DNA from 2 places in the Lactobacillus amylolyticus genome. Region 2 is predicted to be linked to the other one. Evidence: predicted binding sites of a transcription regulator. Region 2 holds the regulator's gene; the other holds the start of a gene.
The links. Region 2 encodes LexA, which represses DNA repair genes until DNA is damaged. Its sites were predicted from a motif close to CNAACANNTGTTNG; they were not measured.

Region 1 (9,158 bases), on a different replicon from region 2:
ATTGGCGATCATCCAGCGAATTGATCTATCAAGACTGGTTAAATAAACTGCGCGCCTAAATATACTGTTTTTGTCTACGGTACTCAGCTGGCAGACAGTGATAGTGTTTTTGGAATTGATGATAAAAAGAAGTTTTATTCTTTTCTCCGACCATCTCGCAAATTTGACTGATAGGGTAGCTTGTCGTGCTTAATAAACTAGCTGCAGCTGCTAACTTGCTTTGAACTTTTAATTGAGCGAAATTGCTGCCGGTTTTTTCCTTAATTAAATTGCTGAGGTAACTGCTACTATAATTATATTTTTGTGCTAATTTCGTTAAAGTGATTGTTTGATAATTCTTTGAAATATCATGCAAAATATTGATTAGCTGCTTTTCGCTTTGATAATGCTGGCGATCAATCTGCGATACGTCAGGCATAGGATAGTAGCGAATTATTTTAGCTAGCAGAATATCGAAATAATTTTTGATAATGGCAGTGCTGTAAGTTCGATGCAAATAATATTCATTGATCAAATCATCCATTGTTTGCGTAATATCGGCATTATTCGGAAAGATAATAAATGATTGCTGATTATGTTTTTTGAGCGATATATTTAGCAAAAATTCATATACCAGACTGTCTTTTTTGCGCATATTCAGCTGATTTAGAAAATTGAAACTGATATTTTGATTATTAAAGACTAAATTGATCAAAAGATCGCTCTTATTTAAGCGCCCAATCTGATGCTGACAATCTTTATCCATCAGCAAAAGATCGCCTTGAAGCAAATTGATTTTGATTCCATTGATAATTTGCTGGCACTTGCCTCGAAGCATGTAGTTGATTTCCACAAAATTATGCTGATGAAGCGGATAGGGAGCAAAACGATTGTGCTTGCTGATATAAACTGGACGATGACTGAGCAGCTTATGGTTAATAACCAGAACTTGTTGATTCTTGTTTAAATACTTATTGGCTAAATCAGGATAAAAATGTTTATTTTGATACTGTTTATTTTCAATTGGTGAAAAAGATAACAATTGTTGCATTACGCTTTTATCAATCATTTTTAAACTTTTTTTCTATTTAATCAACTATTTTGTGAAATACTTTACTATCACTAATTATAGCACCAAAATTATAAGGAGTCTTAAAAAATGATACTAAAATATCATTCAATTGATATTGTAAGCGCTTCTTTTTATGCATAGAATTAAAAGTGAAATGAGTGAAAAACAAGTTTTTGATTATTAAAAAGAGGCAAAATTATGAAGATAAAAGCAGCTGTTGTTGAAAAAATGGGCGATCCATTTGTTATTAAGGATGATATCGATTTACACGAAGTAGGTCCAACTGATGTTCAAGTTCATATGGTAGCAAGTGGTATCTGTCACTCAGATGAAGCTATTCGTAAAGGCGATGCTTCACTTGGCTATCCAGTTATTTTAGGCCACGAAGGTGCAGGTATTATTGAAAAAGTAGGTTCTGAAGTTCAAAACTTAAAGCCTGGCGACCACGTAGTTATGGCCTTCTATGCAGATGGTTTATGTGATAAATGTTTGCAAGGTATTCCAACTCAATGTCGTAATTATGCTAAATACAACCTTTCTGGTACTCGTTTTGATGGTGACGATCATTTCCAAGAAAATGGCAAGCATATTTCAGACATGTTTAACCAATCATCATTCACGACAACTACCGTTACTAATGAACGTAACTGTGTCAAGGTAGATAAAGATGTCGATTTGCGTAAAGCTGGTCCTTTAGGCTGTGGCTATATCACAGGTTCAGGTACTGTCTTTAACACTTTGAAGCCACGTCCAGGTCAAACCATTGCTGTCTTTGGTACTGGTGCAGTTGGCTTGGCAGCAATGATGGCCGGTAAGATCTCCGGTTGTACGAAAGTTATTGCTGTTGATATTGTTCCATCACGTTTGAAACTTGCCAAAGAATTAGGTGCCACAGACGCAATTAATTCTAAGGAAGAAGACCCAGTTAAGAAGATTCAAGAATTGACCGATGGCTACGGCGTTGACTACACTGTTGATACGACTGGTTTGCCAGCAGTTATGAAGCAAGCCATTGATGCTTTAGCACAAGGTGGTACAGAAGCTGCTATTGCCGTAACACCACACAACCTTGAATTCTCAACCTGGAATGACCTTTGCACTAGTGATCGCAAGATTATCGGTGTTAATATGGGTGATGCTATTCCACAAATTGATGTCCCACGTTTGCTTAAATTTAACAAGTTGGGCATGTTTGATTATCAAAAGACTGAAAAGTTCTATGATTTCGAAGACATTAATGAAGCTAACCATGCTTCAGTAATTGGTGAAACTATTAAGCCAGTTTTGATCATTGATAAGGACTACAAGCCAGGAGAATAATCGTTATTTGAATGAATGAAAAAGTCGCAGTTCATTGAACTGCGACTTTTTTGTTTTATTGAACTTTTACGGCAAATGCTTCGTATGGTTTAAGTGTTAAATCTTGGAGCTGTTGGTGTTTATCATAATTTTCAATGATGTTTTCTTTGACTTGGTCTTTTGTTGAGAAACTTTCTTCATTGCCGGAAAGGTTAGCAACCACCAACCATCTTTGACCATTCAGTTTACGATAGTATGCTAAAACAGAGTCACTGGTTTTTGGCATTAATTCAAAATCGCCATTTACAACAAGATCATTTTCGTGCCGTAATTTTATTAGTTTTTGGTAAGTGTAGAAAATTGAATCTGGATCTGCTAAAGCTGCTTCAACATTGATTTTCTTATAGTTGGGATTAAGTGCAAGCCAAGGTTTACCTTTAGTAAAACCAGCATTTGGCTGGTCATTCCATTGCATTGGACGACGGGCATTATCACGTCCCTTAACATTAATTGCGTGAATCAAATCGGCTTTCGTGTATCCTTGAGCTAATCGCTCATTGTACATATTAATGCTTTCAATGTCTCCAATTTCGCTAATATCTTTAACAGGACAGTTGGTCATACCGATTTCTTCACCATTGTAGATATACGGCGTGCCATGCATCAGATGAAGAACAATGGCAAACATTTTGGCAGACTGTACGCGGTATTCTTGGTCATTTCCCCAGCGAGAAATTACCCGTGGGATATCATGATTTTCCCAGAATAAACTGTTCCATGCATGGTTGAAATCAACTTGCGTTTGCCATTTTACTAAAACATCTTTTAATTGCTTCAGATCGAGTTTTTTCAAATCCCATTTTTCTTTATTTTCTTGCTGATCCAATGATTGGTTTTCAAATTGGAAGACCATTGACAGTTCATGACGAGCAGGATCAGAGTATTCTTCTGCAATCTTTGGCGTAGCATTCCATGTTTCGCCAACTGTCATTAAGTTTTTGCCGCCAAATGTCTTCTTATTCATTTCTTGCAAATATGGATGAAGCATTGGACCATTTTCGCGAATTTTCTTGTCAGGCTCTTTACCGATTAATTCGATCACATCCATCCGAAAACCGCCAATACCTTTATCGATCCAGAAATTCATCATGTCGTAAATTTTGTCTCTTAATTCTGGATTTTGCCAATTCAGATCAGGCTGCTGATCCGCAAAGAAGTGCAGGTAATATTGACCGGTTGCTTCGTCAAATTTCCAAGCAGAACCAGAAAAGGCTGATTTTAAATCATTTGGCTCGTGTCCATCTACGGGATCGCGCCAGATATAGTAATCACGATATGGATTATTTTTGCTCTTGCGTGCTTCAATGAACCATTTATGTTGATCTGAAGTATGGTTAACTACTAAATCCATAACGATCTTAATGTGATGTTCTTTAGCCTTTGCCAGCAATTCATCCATATCAGCCATTGTGCCATATTGTGGATCAATGGCTTCGTAATCAGAGATATCATAACCATTGTCTACTTGCGGTGATTGATAAACAGGGGAAAGCCAAATGGCATCGATTCCTAATTTCTCCAGATAATCTAAACGTGAAGTAATTCCCTTTAAATCACCAATTCCATCACCATTGCTGTCTTGAAAAGACTTAGGGTAGACTTGATAAACAACTGCTTTTTTCCACCATGGTGTCATTTTAATTCCTCCAAAAATAATTTTTGATAAGTTTATTATCCTTATAATGTAAGCGGTTTACAAGGTGGAAAATGATTGTTAGCGATATCAAAAAAGGATTCAAAGCGGTTGATACTCTGAATCCTTATGCAGTGGCAAAACTATTTTTGAGAAGAATTTAACCAATCGATTGCAGATAATCATTTGAACTATTAATTATTTTCGAATTGCAGTTCCCACCAGCTAAACTAGCAGATAAAAGAAATCCATAAATAAATAATAATTGAATATTTTTTATTAAGGTCGCACCTGATCCTACGGATATACCGTACAATCTCAGAAAGCCTATTAATCAAAAAATGACTGAATATTACCATCGATTAATTAATGAGAATTGTAACCAAGCAGATTTCTGGCGGATTTACCGTCTAGAAGAGGAGCAATTGACAATTTATTTCAAAGCCTATTGTAACATACAAAAGATATTATTTGCATAGTTAAAAGAAAGTTTATTATCATTAATCCGTTTTGTTTAATTCTTTTCTTTGCTTATCGACTTGTGATTGCTGAATGTATTGGTCGGTTGCAGAAATTCCTGTATGTCCAAGCTGTGAAGCGACAACCATGACATCTTTGCTTTCATCATATAGTTCAGTTCCAAGAGAGTGCCGCAGTTTGTGAGGAGTTGTTCTGTTGCCATCAGGAAAAGCTTCAGAATATTTGCCAACGAAACGTTCAACGGTGTTGGTTGCAATTCTTTTAGCATGACCAGCATATTTGGTAAGGAATAATGCCTGTTCATTTTTAGCAGGTTGGTATCTTTTTTCTCGAATATCCAGATAGGATTTGATGTATGGCATTGCCCAATCAGCAATTAGCGGTGCATCTTTTTTATTGCCTTTTCGAATAACAAGAATACTGCGATCTCGTAAATTCAGGTCTTTCAAATTTAAACGGGCCAATTCTGAAACACGAATTCCTGAACCAAGCAACATGGCAATAACGGCCAAATCTCTTTCTTTGTTAAATAGGAAAGAAGAGCGTGCTCTGCTGCTCAAGGTGTGTTCATATTGATTGGAAATGAAGTCAAGCCATTCATGCTTTTTTTCACCCGTATAAAGCATCGGTGAAAATTTTGCATTCCGGTAAGAGATAGATTCTTTAGATCCTTTTACCAAAGGAACTTTAAGCATAACGTTTCTGTAAAAATAGGGCTCACCATTATTTAAATCAGCTGTAACAGTGAGGTAATGGAAGAGGGAACGAAGAGCATTAATTGTTCGATTGATCGTCTTTTTACTATCACGAGTAGACTGCTTATTTTGTCTGAAACTGAGCTCCTTTAAAAACATTTGAATTTGAGAGGCTTGCAAGTGCTCGAGTGTAGAAAGTTCAATATCCTTGTTGCTTTTTGCATTGCTGATTGTACCTTGATCAGGATGTTCAAAGTCTGCTGGCGTTTCCCTTAACCAGTCAAAAAACCTTCTGAATTCAGTCAAATATTGATAGACAGTAGTAACAGCTAGGTTAGGCTGCTGGGTATAGTAAAAAACATAAGTAGGTAAGTCCTGTAGTTCCTTGTCTATCAAACGAGCGTATTGTTTTGAATCCATTTCTTTTCATCTCCGAATTTGTATGATACATATGATATTATAACGAACATATGGTCGATTGTAAAGTAATGATCGCACATAAAAAGTTGTTACTAAATCAAAATAACCTTAGCTTTCTTTTGTTAAAAGAAAGCTAAAGAAAAAACAAGCACATAAGAAAGCGGTTTACATTTAGGACGATATAATGATGATGAACTTATTTTTATATAGAGGTAAAAAACAATGAAGTTGAAAAAATTACAGTCTGTTCTGTTGCTTTAGTTTTAGCTGTTATACCAGTAATTGCTAATGTGAATGGCTTTTAATCTGCCGCCGAAACAAAAGGTTAAGTTGATCAAGACAGTTTATGACAACAGCTTAAGTGATCCACAATTATACTTTAAGATCTCTGGTAAGGATCAATATATTTACTGGGGCGATGCCGGTGAGTATCCAGGAGTGGATCGTGTTGCAAATTACAACCCTAACTATATTTGGGGCGGCGAATATGGCTTTAACTTTAAGCAATTCATGGAGTAATAAAGATAAATGAAACTAAAGATTGCCTTGCTGCAGCTACTGCCAATATCAACTTTAAAAAAGCAGCTTCAAAAAGGAATAAAAGCATGTCAAAAAGCACATGAAGAAGGTGCTAATGTTGTACTTTTTCCTGAAATGTGGAGTATTGGCTACAATATCTTTCAGGATGAGCAAAAGTTGCAAGAAGAAGCTAAGTACATACCTGTGATTTTGGTGATGAGTGCAAACTAGATCCTGGCAAGAAATTTAGCACTTGTGAAATTAGTAGCAAAGTAGGAAAGGTGAAGATAGGCTGCATGATTTGCTATAATCGTGAATTTCCAGAAAGTGATAGGATTTTGATGCTTCAAGGTGCTGAAATTATTTTGGTACCAAATGCCTGTCCAATGGAAATTAATCGCTTGTCTCAGTTTAGAGCGCGTGCCTATGAGAATATGTGTGCAATTGCAACAGCAAATTATGCTGGTGGAAATTTAGATTGCAATGGTCATTCGACTATTTTTGATGGTATTGCATATGCTGAAGAATCAGACAAGGCTGTTTCAAGAGATATGAAGATATTGGAAGCAAATTCTAAAGAAGGCATTTTTATCGGTGAAATTGACCTAGATCGCTTAAGAGCCTATCGTGAATCTGAAGTTCAAGGCAACGCATATCGTCGCCCTGAAAAATATGGCTTATTAGTCAGCAACGAGATTCATCCGCCTTTTATTAGATCTGATCGTCGTCCATAATTGTTAATCTGTTTAATTAAAAATAAATATTCTATTTTTACTCTGATAACTGTGATGGTTATCAGAGTTTTTTATTTGAAAAGGCAGGTATTTACCTCATATCTTTTTATGTTTAAAATTTCTGTTTTAATCAAACATGTTATACATGTATTGTAGAGGCAAGCTGCATGTTGAGATAATTATTGCAGCCATTTGTTTAGTTGTTTGATAAGAATATAAATTATAAGTTTTGTTTTTATCTATATTGAATCAAAAATAATCTATTCAATTCCTTGCTGATAGTATTATAGATTTTCTGAGTTTGGTGAATTCATTTATTTAAATGTATATTTGAACACCATAAATACAGTTTGAACACCATAAATGCAGATTGAGTGATTTATGCCAAAAAATATATTCTCATTTAGACTTAAATATGCTGATTAAAAATTTAAATCAGAGAAAATCTTAAATAAAAACCAAGAAAATACTTTTCTTCCGAAGTCTATTTGTATAATACAAATAAATATGATTAAAGTAATCACTTAAATCAAAAATGTTTTTATAACGACATTTGTTAGAGATTATAAAAATACTAGTCTAAATCATATATACATACTTGCTAAATGCTGTTCATTATAAAAATTTTGAAATAACATGCCATTCTATTTCTTTTCCCTAATAAACAAATTAGCAATTACCTGTCTGCTTTGCTGCACTTATTACTATATGCGTATATCCTAAATTGAATAACCTTTGTTATTAAGGCATTTCTGCCCTATATTTGAATGAAAAATACTATTACATTCGTTATTTTAATATAATATATTATATATTTAGCTTTTTTCAAAATTGGAAATACTTGGACAGCCTTGACTACCAACTATTGGTCATTGTTTTGCTCAAGAATTCTAACGGCATGTACGGCTGGAGCAATTATTACACTCGTCCTAGTACTCGCAAATTACATCGCACCAATGGATAAACGAGCTGGCTTGCTCTCCTGGGTCTTTGCTGGATTTCAGCATCGCATCAGTTGTTGGCCTGCCTATTGGTACTATGCTGGCTCGGATCTCTAATTGGCATGTAAGTTTTGGCGTTATTTCAATTTTGACAATTATTTCTTTAGTTTCATTACTATTGATTGTTCCCATAAATACGCCACAAACCCGCAGCAACCTGCAAAAACTATTTGCCATCTTGGGAGACAAGAGAATAATTTTCGCGGTTTTATTTGTAGTCGTATCTTTGCTTTTGGGTTTCACGCTTCATTTCCCATGGATTGGTATTGTCGTCATTTCAATTCTCTGTGTCTTTTATTCAAGTTATGGCGCAACCACGCAAATTATGTTTTTGGATATTGCGCAAGATAAGTATCCCGCTTCCGTTGATTTAGCTTCCCCATTGAATTCTATTTTTGCAAATATCGGTATTTCACTGGGATCCGTTACTGATTCCGTAATTGCTGGTATTACTTCGATCAATAATTCAGGCTACTTCGCCGCAATTTATGGTCTGATTGCTTTTCTTGCTATCTGGGAAGCAAATCACCTTTATCAAAAAAGCAAATAAAAACCGGTTAGCTAAGCTAACCGGTTTTTATTCTATTCAAATACTTGACCCTTGACCACTTTAGCTACATCTGCTGCTCTAATTGCACCTTCAGGATCATAGTCATCGTTAAACTCTTCACCACCAGTGAAGTAATATGCACCATTGTATTTTACAACATATGGATCAACAAAGAAGTCATATTTACCCTTCTTTAAGATCTGCTTGCTTGGAGTTAATTCTTTGTATTCATCAGTGTTGTAAATTGTAGTATTCTTCTTGGCTTGAACTGAAATTTCAAAGTCAATCAATTGAGTTGGGCCCATCAAATTATCAATCATGTTTTGATACTTCTTGTAAGTTGCGCTAGTGCTGAAATTATCAAGCTTAACGTCACTTGCTTTAATGAAGTATGTACTCTTTTCTTGAATCATGAAGTAGTATTGGCCTTTAATTTTTACAACCAAAGTAGTGTAATAGCCAATATTGTTGCCCTTCTTGATTGTACGACCAGTATTTTTCAAACTGATCTTGTTGACGTTGAAGTTAGAACCTAAGCCTACCTTTGTTGAGCTTTGATAAATATAGGTATTCTTTTTGGCTACTAAAGCACTCTTTCGCATATCATAATCAAGCATTTTGGCATACTTAGCTAAAGTTAAATCTTTTTCAATTGAAGCAGGAGTTGCAGAAGAATCATAACCCTTCTTATTCTTAATCTCAGGGGTATCGGCTTG
Region 2 (9,158 bases):
TAATTATCGAATTCACGCAACAGCAATTGAATAATCGTCGTCTTGCCGGAACCAACGCGGCCAACCAGTCCCAAAGTTTGACCGGTTTTCAGCGTAAACTTGATATTATGTAAAACTTCGACATCTTTTTCATCAGGATAAGCAAAAGATCTAACGTCATATTGCAAATCACCATGGATATCTTCTGCCGTCAATGAATCATCGGCCTTTTGGTCGGTAATGAGCGGCTTTTCTTTTAGCAATTTTTCAACACGATCATAGCTTGCGCTTCCCCGTTCAAGAATGTTGAACAAGTAGCCGATCGCAAACATCGGCCAGACCATATTGCTGATGTAGGCAATAAATGAAACTAGTTGCCCTACTGACAAAATTTTGTTTTTAACAAGCAACCCGCCATAAATGATCGTGATTGTATATGTTAAACCGATAATTATCGTACCTAATGGATCAAACAGCGAATCCCAAATAAAGACTCTGCGATTGATTTTAATAGTTTGATCGACCATTTTATCAAAAGCAGCCGTATCCTCTTTACCTTGATTGAACGTTTTCAAAACCTTAATCCCGGTGACTGACTCCTGAGTTTTATTATTTAATTTTGAAAAGGCAGCCTGAGACTGATCGAAAGCCGCATGCAAATGCTGACCTAATTTTTGCGCACCCCAGGCCAAGAACGGCAGTGGCAGCATAGCTACAATCGTCAAACGAAAGTCAACGAAAATAATCATGGCAATCATCGTCGACAAGCCCATCATCAGTGAATCAACCAAAGTCAAAACGCCATCGCCGGCAACGTTTTGGATCGCAGATACGTCGTTGGTCGCGTGGGCCATCAAATCACCAATTCGGTGACGTTGGTAAAATGTTCTGTCCATGATCATAAAATGGCGAAACAGTCTTGAGCGCATTTGCCGTTCCAGTTCTGCGGCACCACCCCAAATTTGCTTGCGCCAGAAATACCGCAGCAAGTACAAGACAACGGCCCCGGCCAAAACTGCTAAAACCAGGACGCCATATTGTTTCCAAGTAATATGACCTTTATCCAGCTGATCGGCCATCAAACCTAAAACTCTTGGCGGAACCAAGTTGGCAAAAGAAGTCAAGGCTAGAAAAATGATCCCTAAAATGTATCGTTTCTTCTCCTTTTTGAAGAACCAGCCCAATTTCTTAAAAACTCCCATTATTTCACCCTTTCTTAAACAAAAAGAAAAAGACAAAGGTAATCCTTCGTCTTTTGTAAACTTCTTCTATAAAGATATATATTATTTACGTTGTTGATGCTTCATCATATTCATCACTTTTTTAACCTTTTTAGTAGAAGGCTTTTGTCCCATTTGTGACATCATTGCAACGATCATATCTTCATTGATTGGAGGATTATCTTGGAAATACTTCTTCATATAAGCTCTAGCACCGTAAAAGCCACCAATTAATCCGATACCAAGAGCAACAATAATTAAAACAATTGCTAAACCTAAATTCATAATTTAAAAACCCTCCAATTAACTAACAGAATATATCTTACAAAAAAATAAGACTTTTTTAAAGCCTAATTTAATCTTTTCTCAAGCCCTTTTTTCTTTGGGCACGTTTTGCACGTTCAGAAGTTACTTCATTACCATCTTTATCTATAATAACAGTATCTTCCAATTGTTGTTTGAAACCAGCTCTAAAATTGGCTAAAAACTTTTTGTGAAGTTCTTTTCTTTCAGCTTCTTCTTCAGGTGTCAGACCTTCATTTTCTTTCTTGTGATAAAGCTCGTTGATTCGGTCTGTTACCTTTTTAATTTCATCTTTGTCCATGATTTAACACCTCTATATATAATGATAGTTTACCGTATTTGTGCAGATAAAAAAAGTAATAAATTTAAGAACGTTCGTTTGTATATCGTTTTGTTTTTTGCTAAACTAATACTTAAAGAATATTAGACACAAATGGGGTTACATTATGACTAACAACCACGAATCAAAACAACTCGAAATTTTGCAATACATCTACGATACCGTTGAGGATCGCGGTTTTCCGCCAACTGTTCGTGAAATCTGCTCAGCAGTTAATTTATCTTCAACTTCAACGGTTCACGGCCATTTATCACGGCTTGAACGCAAAGGACTTTTAATTAAAGATGCAACTAAGCCCCGTGCAATCGAAATTACGAAAAAAGGACGCGAAGAACTAGGCATTAAGCCTAAAGAAATACCGGTTGTCGGTGTTGTTACTGCAGGGCAGCCAATTTTAGCAGTTGAAGATATTGATGATTATTTCCCACTTCCACCTGATTTAAAGGCAGACGCCGGCGATCTGTTCATGCTTAAGGTTCATGGTGAGAGTATGATCAACGCGGGAATTTTAAATGGTGATAATGTAATTGTCAGAAAGCAATCTTCTGCTTCTAATGGTGAAATTGTAGTCGCCATGACAGAAGATAACGAAGCAACGGTTAAGCGCTTTTACAAAGAAAAAGGCCATTACCGTTTGCAACCGGAAAATGATACAATGGCACCGATTATCTTATCTAAGGTCAGCATTTTAGGCAAGGTTGTTGGCCTTTACCGTAGCAATATTGATTAAATAAAGCAAGAGACTAGGAAGTTAGTTCCTAGTCTTTTTTATGCCAACATTTTGGTAAGTCTTTCTTCAAATTTTGGCAGCCATTTTAGTTGATAACCTGCCCGCGTAGGGTGAATCGGATCAGCCTTATAAAGCGCATCTTGTTTTTGAAAAGCAGGATCATGATACAAATCTAACAGTTCAAAATGATATTTCTTCTGCAGAGTTAAAGCACGATCGACCATTTTTTGATAAAGCGGATTATCAAAGGGAGGATTGGTATAAAGCAGTAACGGACAATGCCATTTTTTCTGTGCATTAGCAATGATAAATTCTAGTGCGCCAGTAATAGTCTTAGTATCAAAATTCTCATTCTCGACAATTTGTCCTAAAGGCTTATCCTTTGTCGCATCATTGGTCGACAATTGCAAAACGAACGCGTCTGGTCTATTAGCCGCTAAGAAGTTGGTGTAGAAGCGATTAATATATGAATCTGGATCATAATCGCTGCTGTTAGGATCTGTATTGCCACATAAAGTCGTACCATTTTCGGCATCTTTCACTGCCTGAATCCCATCCCTTTTCCAAAGATAATCAACAAATGATTCTCCTAATGCTCCATAGCCTAACGTCACAGATGAACCCAGAAACAGAACTTGTTTATCAAAAAGAGGTCCTTTAATGGTCTTCACATTGTTAACGCTGTATTTGCGGCTGTTGCCAGGCAGAGCAGCCAACTCGATATATTTGCGCTGACTCAAGGGATGCTTTTCAATGCTCTCTCTTAATTCCCAGACAGCAGGAGTAGATAAATCATTGTTTTGCTTAATCGAAATTAAAAAGGTTTCGTTGCTCATTTAATCTCCTTTCCTTAAAAACGGCATAACTGCCAGCCAGTCTCTAGCTATTTGCTCAGTCAACTTACGATTATAAAAAACACTGCGGAAAAATTGTATACCGCTTTTTTGACCAAACATAAGCATCTTTAGCATCATTTAGCTGCAATATCGGCGTATTTTTTATTATTTTGCCATGTTCTTCAGAGATCCTATGACCAGGGCCAAGCAGGCGCTCTAAAGCTGTATTGCCTACCGCTACAATCAAAGTTGGTTCAATTTCTTTGATCTCATAGTCTGAAAAAGGAGCATGAGCCAAAACTTCTTTTTTAGTAGGTTTGCGGTTGGGATATTTCACTACTTCCTTGTTTTCTCGTTTGCTAAAAACTTTTTTAACCGCATAAGGGCAGCTTCGAACGACACTCGTAATATAAACATCCTCGCGCTTTAATCCGATTGAGGCAATAGATTTCATCAATTCCTTGCGGGAATCCCCATGAAACGGAATTTGTGAAGCGAGTTCTTCATGGCCTGGTGCTTCACCTACAATCATCAAAGCCGGATGTTTAGAACCTGCACCCGCATTAAGTCCTTCTAGTCGCAGGTCTTTTGAACGCTACTTAACCAGCTGTTTTAAACTTTCAGGATAATTCATCTTTCAGATAAGAGACAGCCTTTCTCAAAACGCCCATTTTGCCATGCTCAACCAGATATTTTTCTGCATCTGTTAAATTGACCCACAGGTAATTTTTAATTTCTTCTGTTTGAATTTTGACCGTTTGATCTTGCAAGTATTTTGCTAAATAGAAGGTAACCTCTTTCCAATGCTTATTGAACATTTGGTATTGAATTTTTTGCACAAAATTAAAATCAAACTTTGGCTTCAAATTAACTTCTTCATGAACTTCGCGTTTTGCTGCTTGTTTCGGCGTTTCATCGCCTTCCAAATGTCCTTTAGGAAAGCCCCAATTATCATTTTTAATACTTTGAACAATTAAAAATTGCAATTCGCCCTCATGCTTGCGGTAAATTACCGCTCCAGCAGAATGTTCCTTCAGCATTGATTATCAGTCCTCCTTGTCTAATATGAATTCATTATAAAACAAAAGTGATTCCAACATGCGTCAAAACCACTTAATAATTTCATTTATTTTTTAGATAAGAAATTGCTTCAACCAATATTTCGTATAAATGACGTTCAGCAGGTAAATATTTTTTTGATTCAGATAAGCTTACCCACTTTGAATTGAGAATCTCTTCTTTTTGATCAACTACTTTCTGTGCGGAAACAAACTCACTCAGAAAGAAGCCAACTTTTTTAATCGTATTTTCTTCGGTTTCATATTCGATTTCACGTCGAAAATCAAAATCAAACTTCGGATGCAAGCCAACTTCTTCAGCAACTTCACGTTTTGCCGCATCTTCTTCTGTTTCCCCAGGTTCCAAATGGCCCTTAGGAAATCCCCAAGTATGATGCAAGACGTTTTCAACGATTAAAAACTTTGGTTCTTGCTCTTCCAGGCGGTATATAACGCTGCCAGCTGAGTGCTCATGAATCATAAATTATTCCCCCTCATTGCGATGGGCCTATTATACCAATAAATATAAAAAAATCACTATCTTGCAAAGCAAAATAGTGATTATCGCGTTGTTAACTAGTCTACCTCTACCTAGTTTGACACGATCAAAAACAAGATCTAAAAGATCTCATTTTTCTTTTTAGTAATTTTAATATATCAATTGATTGCCTTGGTGTCAAACAATTTTCGAAATAAAAAAGCAGTTCCGTTTGGAACTGCTTCTTTGATTGTAATTAACGACGAGCTTCAGCAATTCTTGCTGCCTTACCTTTACGGTCACGTAAGTAGTAAAGCTTAGCACGACGTACACGACCATGACGAACAACTTCAAGTTTTGCAACACGTGGGTCGTTTACTGGGAAGGTACGTTCAACACCAACACCTGAAGCAATCTTACGAACAGTGTAAGTTGCACCGATACCAGTACCCTTCTTCTTAATTACAACACCTTCAAATAACTGAATACGTTCGTGAGTACCTTCAACAACACGTACGTGAACACGAACAGTGTCACCTGCACGGAATTCAGGAATATCGTCACGAATTTGTTCTTTAGTTAATTCTGCAATTAATGGATCCATAATATATTTTCTCCTTCTTCGGCATTCATATCACGCCTCGCGCCCAGCGGAATACCCATAACTTATTTAGTGACATTTGTCACGATCATTAGTTTAACAGATTAGGCCAGCTTAATCAAGTTCCGCCTTAATTTGAGCAAGCATTTTCTTTTCTTCGCTTGTAAATTTTCTTCCTTCAAGCATGTCAGGCCGATGAAGATATGTCGCCTTTAAAGCTTGATAATGACGCCACTCATCAATTTTTTGATGATTTCCGCTCATTAATACATCTGGCACCTTTTGCCCCTCATAATCAGCGGGACGCGTATACTGCGGATACTCTAACAAGCCATGAGAAAAACTCTCCTCAACCGGAGAAGCAGCATTGCCCAAAATTCCGGGAATAAGACGCACGGTGGCATCAATCATGCTCATCGTCGGCAATTCGCCACCAGTTAAAACATAGTCACCAATTGAGACTATCTCATCAGCTAAATCATACACTCTTTGATCAAAGCCTTCATAGTGCCCGCAAATAAAGGTTAATTCATCTTCTTTGGCCCATTCTTGGGCCATTTTTTCATTAAAAGTTTTCCCTTGCGGCGCCGTGATAATAATTTTACCCGTCGAAGACAAAGAATTGAGTGCCTTTTTAATTGGCATGATTTGTAAAACCATCCCTGCTCCACCGCCATATGGCGTATCGTCTACATGGTGGTGAACGTCAGTCGTAAAATCGCGAAAGTTAACTAAATTTAGGTTCCACTTTTTGTCCTCTAATCCTCTGCCCAGCATTGAAGTTTGCAAAGGAGTAAACATATCAGGAAACAGCGTTAATACATTAATCTTCATCGTGTAAACCTTCCATCAGCTCTACATAAACCTTCTTTTGGTCAACATCTACCTTTTTCACAACGTCTTTAATATAAGGAATCCAGTATTCGTTGCCGCTATCTTCCTGTACCAGCCAAACATCGTTAGCCCCAGGTGATTGAATATCTACGATCTTGCCTAAGAATTCGCCGTTTTGATTATCAATCACATCGCAATTTAAAATATCGCGGTAATAATAGACTCCTTCAGGAAGTTCCTGCTGATTTTCTTCACTAACAACCAGTATTTTTCCGCGTAATCTTTCCGCTTGATCAATGTCAGTTATTTCATTAAATTTTACCAGCCAAAATTGTTTGAATGGACGACCACTTTTCACGGTCAATTTCCGCTCATGATCATCCTTTAGAGCTAATTTTGAGCCCGAACTAAAACGTTGCTCAGGAAAATCTGTAATTAGTGCTACTTTGACTTCACCATCTAAGCCATGAGTCGTTAAAATTTTTGCTACGTTATAAAATTGCATACTTTTTCTCCAAAAACCAAGTATAAAAAAAGTTTGAAGCACGCAGCTCCAAACTTTCTTTTAAGTAATTATTTAATTACTTGTTGTACTTTGCATCGTGCAACTTTTGCATAAGACCTGCACCTGAAAGAAGTGATCTTACAGTATCTGAAGGTTGAGCACCTTTTTGAAGCCAAGCAAAAATCCTGTCTTCGTCAAGCTTCAATTCCTTTGGAGTTGAAACTGGGTTGTAGTAACCTACTTCTTCGATGAAACGACCATCACGTGGCATACGTGAGTCGGCAACAACGATTCTGTAAAATGGCTTTCTCTTGGCACCCATGCGGTGCATACGAATTTTAACTGACATAAATTAATTTCCTCCTAAAACTTAACGATTAATAATATACCATTAAAAAGAAGTGGTGTAAAGGGTTTTTACTTAACAGTTAATTTTTTAAGAATGAAATCTCTTCATCTTCTTCATCCGCTTGCGTTTGTTCTTCTTAAAGCTCTTATTCATCTTTCTCATAGCCATCTTGGCCATCGGTGAATTCATGCCTGGCAAGTTGCTTAAGCCCTTCATGTTGCCTTTAGTAATCTTAGACATCATGTCCCGTGCTTGTTTAAATTGTTTGATCATTCGGTTGACTTCAACTACTGGTCGACCTGATCCGGCAGCAATTCTGCGGCGACGACTTGGATTTAAAATGTCTGGGTCTTCCCGTTCCTCTTCTGTCATTGAATAAACAATTGCTTTGGTATGGGCAATTTGCTTATCATCAATGCTTAAATTCTTTAGTTGCGGATTGTTGGCCATACCCGGAATCATCTTCATGATTTGGTCAAGAGGTCCCATTTTTTGCACCTGTTCCAGTTGATCAATGAAGTCATTAAAGTCGAAGGTGTTTTCCTTCATCTTCATGGCTACTTTTTCGGCCTCTTTTTGGTCATAATCCTGCTGTGCTTTTTCAATCAGCGTCAGCATATCGCCCATGCCCAAAATTCTTGAAGCCATCCGGTCCGGGTGGAAGTCTTCCAAATCAGTTAACTTTTCACCTTGTCCAGTGTAAATAATTGGCTTGCCTGTTACGGCACGAATTGAAAGTGCAGCACCACCACGGGTATCGCCATCAAGTTTAGTCAAGATAATGCCGGTCACATCAAGACGTTCATCGAAGCCTTTAGCAACATCAGTTGCGGCCTGACCGGTCATTGCATCTACAACCAGCAAAATATTGTCAGGCTGTGCGACTTTCTTAATTCGTTCAAGCTCTTCCATTAATGGCTCATCAATTTCAAGACGACCGGCCGTATCGATGATGACATAGTCGTTCTTGTTTTTATCAGCCTCTGCCAAACCATCTTGAACAATCTTAGCGACATCTTTTTCATCAGCCTCGCTATATACTGGCACCTTCAATTGGTCACCGATTTGCTTCAACTGGTCGACTGCGGCTGGACGATAAATATCGCCAGCAATTAACAATGGACGTGCCTTTTCTGTTTTTTGCAAATGATAGGCTAACTTGCCAACGGTAGTAGTCTTACCAGTACCTTGCAGACCAACCATCATAATAATTGTTGGGATATGCTTTGACTTATTGAGGCCAACAGCTGTTTCCCCCATCATTTTGGTTAATTCTTCATTAACGATTTTGATTACTTGTTGGCCAGGGTTAAGACTTTCTTGAACTTCTTTGCCAAGGGCTTCTTTCTTAATTTTCTTGATAAAGTCTTTGACAACTTTGAAGTTTACATCGGCTTCAAGCAAAGCAAGTCGAATTTCACGGCTGGCTTTGTTAATGTCTTCTTCTGAAATTTTGCCTTTGCCCGTCAGGTTCTTTAATGCTTTTTGAATTCTTTCGCTTAAATTTTCAAAAGCCATTGGGTTATTCTCCCCTCATTTGATTTAATAAATTAGTTAATTCTTTCTTAGCGGTCGAATTATGATCATTATCGATTGCAAATAAAGCATCAGCAATGACGTCTTCAATTTGATTGTAGTCTTTTTGCATATGAAGTTTTGCCTCATAATTTTCAAGAGCTTTGCTTGAGCGACGCAAATTATCATATACAGCTTGTCTTGAAACACCGTGATTATCTGCAATTTCACCTAGAGATAGGTCATTATAGTAATAATCTTCAAAATAACTTTGCTGCCCGGCTGTTAATAACGGGCCGTAATAGGCATATAAATCGCCTAATTTTTCATTCTTTGTGAGTTCATCCATATGATTCACCGTCTAATAGTATAGCAAAAAAGCAGCCCTTTTAGAATTAAAAGAAAAGAGA

Region 1: the regulator LexA is predicted to act here: its motif matches at 5,682-5,695, upstream of xerS (tyrosine recombinase XerS).

What each region holds. Positions count from the first base shown of each region.
Region 1 covers NZ_CP031836.1:72,727-81,884, forward strand. Annotated here, with positions in the region: gene D0Z64_RS07600 (homoserine O-acetyltransferase/O-succinyltransferase family protein) at 1-59, shown strand, start outside; gene D0Z64_RS07605 (AraC family transcriptional regulator) at 56-1,048, opposite strand; gene D0Z64_RS07610 (NAD(P)-dependent alcohol dehydrogenase) at 1,250-2,371, shown strand; gene D0Z64_RS07615 (glycoside hydrolase family 13 protein) at 2,427-4,046, opposite strand; gene xerS (tyrosine recombinase XerS) at 4,544-5,638, opposite strand; gene D0Z64_RS07625 (hypothetical protein) at 5,969-6,157, shown strand; partial or broken gene D0Z64_RS08390 (carbon-nitrogen hydrolase family protein) at 6,167-6,891, shown strand; gene D0Z64_RS08835 (hypothetical protein) at 7,743-7,949, shown strand; gene D0Z64_RS07640 (MFS transporter) at 7,882-8,442, shown strand; gene D0Z64_RS07645 (hypothetical protein) at 8,475-9,158, opposite strand, start outside.
Region 2 covers NZ_CP031835.1:541,941-551,098, reverse strand. Annotated here, with positions in the region: gene D0Z64_RS02870 (ABC transporter ATP-binding protein) at 1-1,181, opposite strand, end outside; gene D0Z64_RS02865 (YneF family protein) at 1,263-1,484, opposite strand; gene D0Z64_RS02860 (DUF896 domain-containing protein) at 1,555-1,803, opposite strand; gene lexA (transcriptional repressor LexA) at 1,949-2,572, shown strand; gene D0Z64_RS02850 (SGNH/GDSL hydrolase family protein) at 2,611-3,408, opposite strand; partial or broken gene D0Z64_RS02845 (uracil-DNA glycosylase) at 3,409-3,991, opposite strand; gene D0Z64_RS02840 (bis(5'-nucleosyl)-tetraphosphatase) at 4,029-4,448, opposite strand; gene D0Z64_RS02835 (bis(5'-nucleosyl)-tetraphosphatase) at 4,531-4,947, opposite strand; gene rplS (50S ribosomal protein L19) at 5,201-5,548, opposite strand; gene trmD (tRNA (guanosine(37)-N1)-methyltransferase TrmD) at 5,660-6,379, opposite strand; gene rimM (ribosome maturation factor RimM) at 6,369-6,884, opposite strand; gene rpsP (30S ribosomal protein S16) at 6,961-7,233, opposite strand; gene ffh (signal recognition particle protein) at 7,321-8,751, opposite strand; gene ylxM (YlxM family DNA-binding protein) at 8,756-9,097, opposite strand.